Regions from separate parts of the Streptomyces xingningensis genome, predicted to be linked through region 1. Evidence: predicted binding sites of a transcription regulator. Region 1 holds the regulator's gene; the other holds the start of a gene.
What was found. The regulator HrcA, encoded in region 1, represses chaperone genes, less so after heat shock. The targets are predictions, from matches to a motif close to TTNGCACTCNGNNNNNCNGAGTGCNAA.
Positions count from the first base shown of each region.

Region 2: groES (co-chaperone GroES) is a predicted target of HrcA. The motif match lies at 1,812-1,838, and genes of this name have one in related genera.

Region 1 covers NZ_JBDJPF010000017.1:4,714-8,099, reverse strand. Annotated here, with positions in the region: gene ABCR83_RS11535 (MBL fold metallo-hydrolase) at 1-740, opposite strand, end outside; gene hrcA (heat-inducible transcriptional repressor HrcA) at 932-1,948, shown strand; gene dnaJ (molecular chaperone DnaJ) at 1,949-3,082, shown strand; gene ABCR83_RS11520 (nitronate monooxygenase) at 3,175-3,386, shown strand, end outside.
Region 2 covers NZ_JBDJPF010000031.1:749-4,134, reverse strand. Annotated here, with positions in the region: gene ABCR83_RS17685 (THUMP-like domain-containing protein) at 1-179, opposite strand, end outside; gene ABCR83_RS17680 (nuclear transport factor 2 family protein) at 278-685, shown strand; gene ABCR83_RS17675 (polysaccharide deacetylase family protein) at 885-1,775, shown strand; gene groES (co-chaperone GroES) at 1,989-2,297, shown strand; gene groL (chaperonin GroEL) at 2,418-3,386, shown strand, end outside.

The DNA of each region.
Region 1 (3,386 bases):
AAGCGCAGTGCCAGCGCGTTGCGTTGCTCACGAACAAACCGGGCATTCACCACCGCCCCATGCCCCGGTACATACACCGCGTCCTCCCCACCGAGCGCCAGCAGCCGGTCCAGCGCCGAGGGCCAGGCGTGCGGCAGGGCGTCCCTGCCCGCCTGCGGTTCACCGGACTCCTCGACCAGGTCGCCGCAGAAGACGATCTCCGGCGTCCGGCCCGAGCCCGCGACGAGCACGGCCAGGTCGTGCGCGCTGTGCCCGGGCCCCACATTGGCCAGCAGCACCCGCCGCCCGCCGCCGAGGTCCACGGTCAGCTCGCCGGAGACCGGATGGCGGGGGAGCACCAGCGCCTCCACGGCCTCGGCCGCGTCCTCGGCCGCCACCCCCTGCCGCACCGCGCTGTCGCGCAGCTCCTCGCGCTCGTGGTGCAGAAGCTCGGCGAGGCCGACGGCCCCGTACACCTGCGCCCCGGGAAACCCCGCAGTGCCCAGCACATGGTCGAAATGTGCGTGAGTGAGTGCGATGTGCGTCACGGGGAGTCCAAAGAGGCCCGTCACCTCACGGTGGATCTCCACCCCCTCGTGCAGCGTGGAGCCGGTGTCCACCACCAGCACCCCCGCCGTTCCGGCGATCGCGCCGATCGTGGCGTCCCAGCCGGGCATTCTGCGGCGCACGACGCCCGGCGCAAGGCGTTCCCAGCGCGCCCCCATGTGCTGCTGCGCCTGTCCCTCTGCATTGTTTTCCATGGCAAGAAGCTAGCCGTGGCGCGATACGGTTGCCCGCCCGGAGCCGTCATGGCGTGGGCGGCCCTTGCCGTGGTCATGGGGCCCGGCCGTACACTGACCGGAGGGGTTTGGCACTCGTGACCATGGAGTGCCAGGGAAGAGCCCCGGCAGGACCCGTATGACGGCCGGACTCGCTGGACTGGAGGTGCGCGATGCTGAGCGAACGCAGGCTCGAAGTGTTGCGTGCCATCGTCCAGGACTACGTCGGCACCGAGGAGCCCGTCGGCTCCAAGGCCCTCACCGAGCGGCACCAGCTGGGAGTGTCTCCGGCGACCGTGCGCAATGACATGGCCGTGCTGGAGGACGAGGGCTTCATCGCCCAGCCCCACACCAGCGCGGGCCGCATCCCGACCGACAAGGGCTACCGGCTCTTCGTCGACAAGCTGGCGGGCGTCAAGCCGCTGTCGGTGGCGGAGCGGCGCGCGATCCAGAGCTTCCTGGGCGGCGCCGTCGACCTCGACGACGTCGTGACCCGCACGGTCCGGCTGCTGGCGCAGCTGACCCGGCAGGTGGCGGTGGTGCAATATCCCTCGCTGACCCGCTCGACGGTGCGCCATGTGGAGCTGCTGTCGCTCGCTCCGGCCCGGGTGATGCTGGTGCTGATCACGGACACCGGGCGGGTCGAGCAGCGCACGGTGGACTGCCCGGCGCCGGTCGGTGAGACGGCGCTCGCGGATCTGCGGGCCCGGCTCAACAGCCGAGTCGTGGGGCGCCGGTTTACGGATGTGCCGCATCTGGTGCAGGACCTCCCCGACGCCTTTGAGCAGGACGATCGCGGAACCGTTTCTACGGTCCTCGCCACCCTGCTGGAGACCCTGGTCGAGGAGACCGAGGAGCGGCTGGTGATCGGTGGCACCGCGAATCTCACCCGGTTCGGCCATGACTTCCCGCTGACGATCCGGCCGGTGCTGGAGGCATTGGAGGAGCAGGTCGTCCTGCTCAAGTTGCTCGGCGAGGCCAAGGATTCGCGCATGACCGTGCGGATCGGCCATGAGAACGCCCACGAGGGACTCAACTCCACATCGGTCGTCGCCGTCGGCTACGGTTCGGGCGACGAAGCCGTCGCCAAACTCGGCGTGGTCGGACCGACCCGCATGGATTACCCCGGAACGATGGGAGCGGTACGCGCAGTGGCACGTTACGTCGGACAGATCCTGGCGGAGTCGTAAGTGGCCACGGACTACTACGCGGTCCTGGGCGTACGGCGCGATGCCTCGCAGGACGAGATCAAGAAGGCCTTCCGCCGTCTCGCGCGCGAGCTGCACCCGGATGTGAACCCGGATCCCAAGACCCAGGAGCGGTTCAAGGAGATCAACGCCGCCTACGAGGTGCTCTCCGACCCGCAGAAGAAGCAGGTCTACGACCTCGGCGGCGACCCCCTCTCCAACTCGGGCGGCGCGGGCGCCGGCGGCTTCGGCGCGGGCTTCGGCAACTTCTCCGACATCATGGACGCCTTCTTCGGCCAGGCGTCGCAGCGCGGGCCCCGCTCGCGCACGCGGCGCGGCCAGGACGCCATGATCCGCATCGAAGTCGACCTGAACGAGGCCACGTTCGGCACCACCAAGGAGATCCAGGTCGACACCGCCGTCGTCTGTACGACGTGCAGCGGTGAGGGCGCGGCCCCCGGCACCTCCGCGCAGACCTGTGACATGTGCCGTGGCCGCGGCGAGGTCTCGCAGGTCACCCGCTCCTTCCTCGGCCAGGTCATGACCTCCCGGCCGTGCCCGCAATGCCAGGGCTTCGGCACGGTCGTCCCCACCCCGTGCCCCGAGTGCGCGGGCGACGGCCGGGTCCGCTCCCGCCGCACCCTGACCGTCAAGATCCCCGCCGGTGTCGACAACGGCAACCGCATCCAGCTGGCGGGCGAGGGCGAGGTCGGCCCCGGCGGCGGTCCGGCCGGTGACCTCTATGTGGAGATCCACGAGAAGAAGCATCCGGTCTTCCAGCGCCGCGGCGACGACCTGCACTGCACGGTCACCATCCCGATGACGGCCGCCGCGCTGGGCACCAAGGTGCCGCTGGAGACCCTGGACGGCGTCGAGGAGATCGACATCCGGCCCGGCACCCAGTCCGGCCAGTCGATCCCGCTGCACCAGCGCGGTGTCACCCACCTGCGCGGCGGCGGCCGCGGCGATCTCATCGTGCATGTCGAGGTGACCACCCCCCTCAAGCTCGACCCCCAGCAGGAGGACCTGCTGCGCCAGCTGGCGAAGCTCCGCGGCGAGGAGCGCCCCACGGGCGAGTTCAAGCCGGGGCAGCAAGGGCTGTTCTCGCGGTTGAAGGACGCGTTCAACGGGCGCTGAGCGTCCGGCCCGGAGCCCCTGATCGAGGCGGTGCCCCGATCAGGGGCTCCATCCGATTCGGTGCCCGGCGCCACCCGTGCCACGATGTGTTCATGGCTTCTGACACCCGGCGGGCCACCGCGCCGACCGGACTGTTCCGGCACCCCATCGTCCAGGCCCCCATGGCGGGCGGCGGCTCCTGCCCGTCGCTGGCCGCAGCCGTCTGCGAAGCCGGAGGTCTCGGCTTCCTCGCCGCCGGGTACAAGACACCGGCGGCGATGTACGAGGAGATCAAGCAGCTCCGCTCCGCCACCTCCCGCCCCTT
Region 2 (3,386 bases), on a different contig from region 1:
CGCAGCCGCGCCTGCCCGAGCGCGGCGGACACCAGCTCGGCGGGGTGCTCGCGGCGCAGCCGGGTCGCGGTGGCGAGCTCCCGGGCGGGGTCGTAGGCGCGCAGCTCGTCGAGGAGCCGGCGGCCCTCCTCGGTGCGGAGGGCGGCGAAGGCGGCGGTCGGGGAGTTCGGTGCGGACACGGGGCTCATTGTCGCCGAGCGCCATTACCTCGGTGGTAATCGACGGCCGGGGCGGTGCCGGGACAGCATCGGGCACTCACCGACTCGAGGAGATCGCCATGACCACCGAGGCCACCCGTGCGACCGTCCAGGACTTCCTGGCCCTCCTCGGCGAGGGGGACCCGGAGCGGATCGGGGCCGCGTTCGCCGAGCAGGTCGACTGGGTGATCGCGGAGAACCCGGCCGCCCCGTGGATCAAGCCCCGCTCGACGCGCGCGGATGCCGTCGCCCACTTCCGGGAGCTGGCCGAGGGCGTGGCTCCGGACCCCGCCCGGACCGGGATCCACACGGTCGTGGTGGACGGTACCGAGGCCGTGCTGCTGGGCTTCCTCGCCGGGCAGGTACGGGCCACGGGCAAGCCGTATGAGGGGCCGTTCGCCATGCGGCTCACCGTGCAGGACGGGCTGATCACCCGCTACCACCTCTGCGAGAACAGCCTTTCGGTCGCCGAGGCGTGCACCCCCTGAGGTGTCGGCGCAGCCGGGAACCGGGGGCGGCCGCGGACAGCGCCCCGGGGCCGCCAAGTGGCCGCTTCCGGTTTGGGGCACCGAGCCCGCCTGGCACCAGTTCTCTGTGCGGCGGTCACGGATCTGGCGGCGGGGTGCGGGTGGTTCGGGGGGCGCCCGCCCGGCTTCGAACGCATGCACAAGAATCGGTCGGGTGACCTTGTTGACCACGCTGCCCTCGCTGCCCTCGCTGGTCTCGCTGCCCTCGCCTCGTATTGCCAGGGCCGTACCCGCCGGTGCCGCGGCCCTGCTCCTGGCCGGCCTGCTCTCCGGGTGTTCCGGCTCCTCGTCCGGCCCCGGCAAGGCGGAGCGGAGCGCGGCCCCGGCCGCGACCGGCGGCACCACCGCCGGTGCCCCGCCCGCCGCCGACGCCTACCGCCGCTGGGGCCTGGACAAGTCGCTCGCCGCGCCCCCCGAGCCGCCCGCGACCCGGCTGACGCAGCACGCCAAGGGGGGCGCCCCGCAGATCGTGCGGCGGGTGCCGACCAAGGACAAGGTCGTCTTTGTGACCTTCGACGACGGGGCGGAGAAGGATCCCGAGTTCGTGAAGATGGCCAGGGACCTCAAGCTGCCCTTCACGATGTTCCTGACGGACAACATCGCCCGCGCCGGACGCGGCTATGGCTACTTCGGCCAGTTGCGCGCCCTGGGCAACGGCGTCCAGAACCACACCCTCACCCATCCCAATCTGCGCACCCTGTCCGCCGGGGCGCAGAAGCACGAGATCTGCGGGCAGCAGGAACAGCTGGCGAAGCGGTTCGGCAAGCCGCCGGAGCTGTTCCGTCCGCCGTATGGCAACTACAACGAGCAGACCCTGGCCGTGGCGGGCGGCTGCGGGGTGAAGGCGGTCGTGCTGTGGGAAGCCACCATGCAGATCAACGACATGCGCTACGCGGAGGCGGGCGGGCTGCGTCCCGGGGACATTGTGCTGGCGCATTTCCGGGGGCCGCAGGAGCTGAAGGGCACCTCGATGACCAAGATGGTGACCAACATGCTGCGCAGCATCCAGCGGCAGGGTTTCACGGTGGCGCGACTGGAGGACTATGTCTGAGCGGGGCCGGCCGGGTGCGGTCCGCGGCGGCGCGAATTGGCACTCCGCTTGACCGAGTGCTAAGCGCGTCATAGTCTCGGCTTCGTTGGCACTCTCCACCGGTGAGTGCCAAACACAGCGACGGGCAGGTCCGGCACCCGCGACGACGGATCCACCTGGTCGCCACCCTCAGACAGTTAACCCCGTGAGATCTCCGAAGGGGGAGGTCGGATCGTGACGACCGCCAGCTCCAAGGTTGCCATCAAGCCGCTCGAGGACCGCATTGTGGTCCAGCCGCTGGACGCCGAACAGACCACGGCCTCTGGCCTGGTCATCCCGGACACCGCGAAGGAGAAGCCCCAGGAGGGCGCCGTCCTCGCCGTGGGCCCGGGCCGCTTCGAGAACGGCGAGCGCCTGCCGCTCGACGTCAAGGTCGGCGACGTCGTGCTCTACAGCAAGTACGGCGGCACCGAGGTGAAGTACAACGGTGACGAGTTCCTCGTCCTCTCGGCTCGCGACGTCCTCGCGATCATCGAGAAGTAATTCACCCAAGGCTTCCGAGACTTCGAAGCTTTTGTGCAGCTGCGCCCCTGGTTCCCGCGTTCAACGACCGGGCGCCCGGGGCGCAGCTCGTTTGTAGATACGGCGAAGGACACATAACCCATGGCCAAGACCCTGAAGTTCGATGAGGACGCTCGTCGCGCCCTTGAGCGCGGCGTCAACAAGCTTGCCGACACCGTGAAGGTGACGATCGGCCCCAAGGGCCGCAATGTCGTCATCGACAAAAAGTTCGGCGCCCCCACCATCACCAACGACGGCGTCACCATCGCCCGCGAGGTCGAGCTCGAGGACGCGTACGAGAACCTGGGCGCCCAGCTCGTCAAGGAGGTGGCGACCAAGACCAACGACATCGCGGGTGACGGCACCACCACCGCCACCGTGCTGGCCCAGGCGCTGGTCCGCGAGGGTCTGCGCAATGTCGCCGCGGGTGCCTCCCCGGCCGCGCTCAAGAAGGGCATCGACGCCGCGGTCAAGGCCGTCTCCGACGAGCTGCTCGCGACCTCCCGCCCGATCAACGACAAGGCGGACATCGCCGCCGTGGCCGCGCTGTCCGCCCAGGACAAGCAGGTCGGCGAGCTGATCGCCGAGGCGATGGACAAGGTCGGCAAGGACGGCGTCATCACCGTCGAGGAGTCCAACACCTTCGGCCTGGAGCTCGACTTCACCGAGGGCATGGCCTTCGACAAGGGCTACCTCTCGCCGTACATGGTCTCCGACCAGGAGCGTATGGAGGCCGTTCTCGACGACCCGTACATCCTGATCCACCAGGGCAAGATCTCCGCCATCCAGGACCTGCTGCCGCTGCTGGAGAAGATCATCCAGGCGGGCGCCTCCAAGCCGCTGCTGATCATCGCCGAGGACGTCGAGGGCGAGGCGCTCTCCACCCTCGTCGTCAACAAGATCCGTGGCACCTTCAACGCCGTGGCCGTCAAGGCCCCCGGCTTCGGTGACCGCCGCAAGGCGATGCTCGGCGACATGGCCACCCTCACCGGTGCCACCGTCATCGCCGAGGAGGTCGGCCTCAAGCTCGACCAGGTCGGCCTGGATGTGCTGGGCACCGCCCGCCGCGTG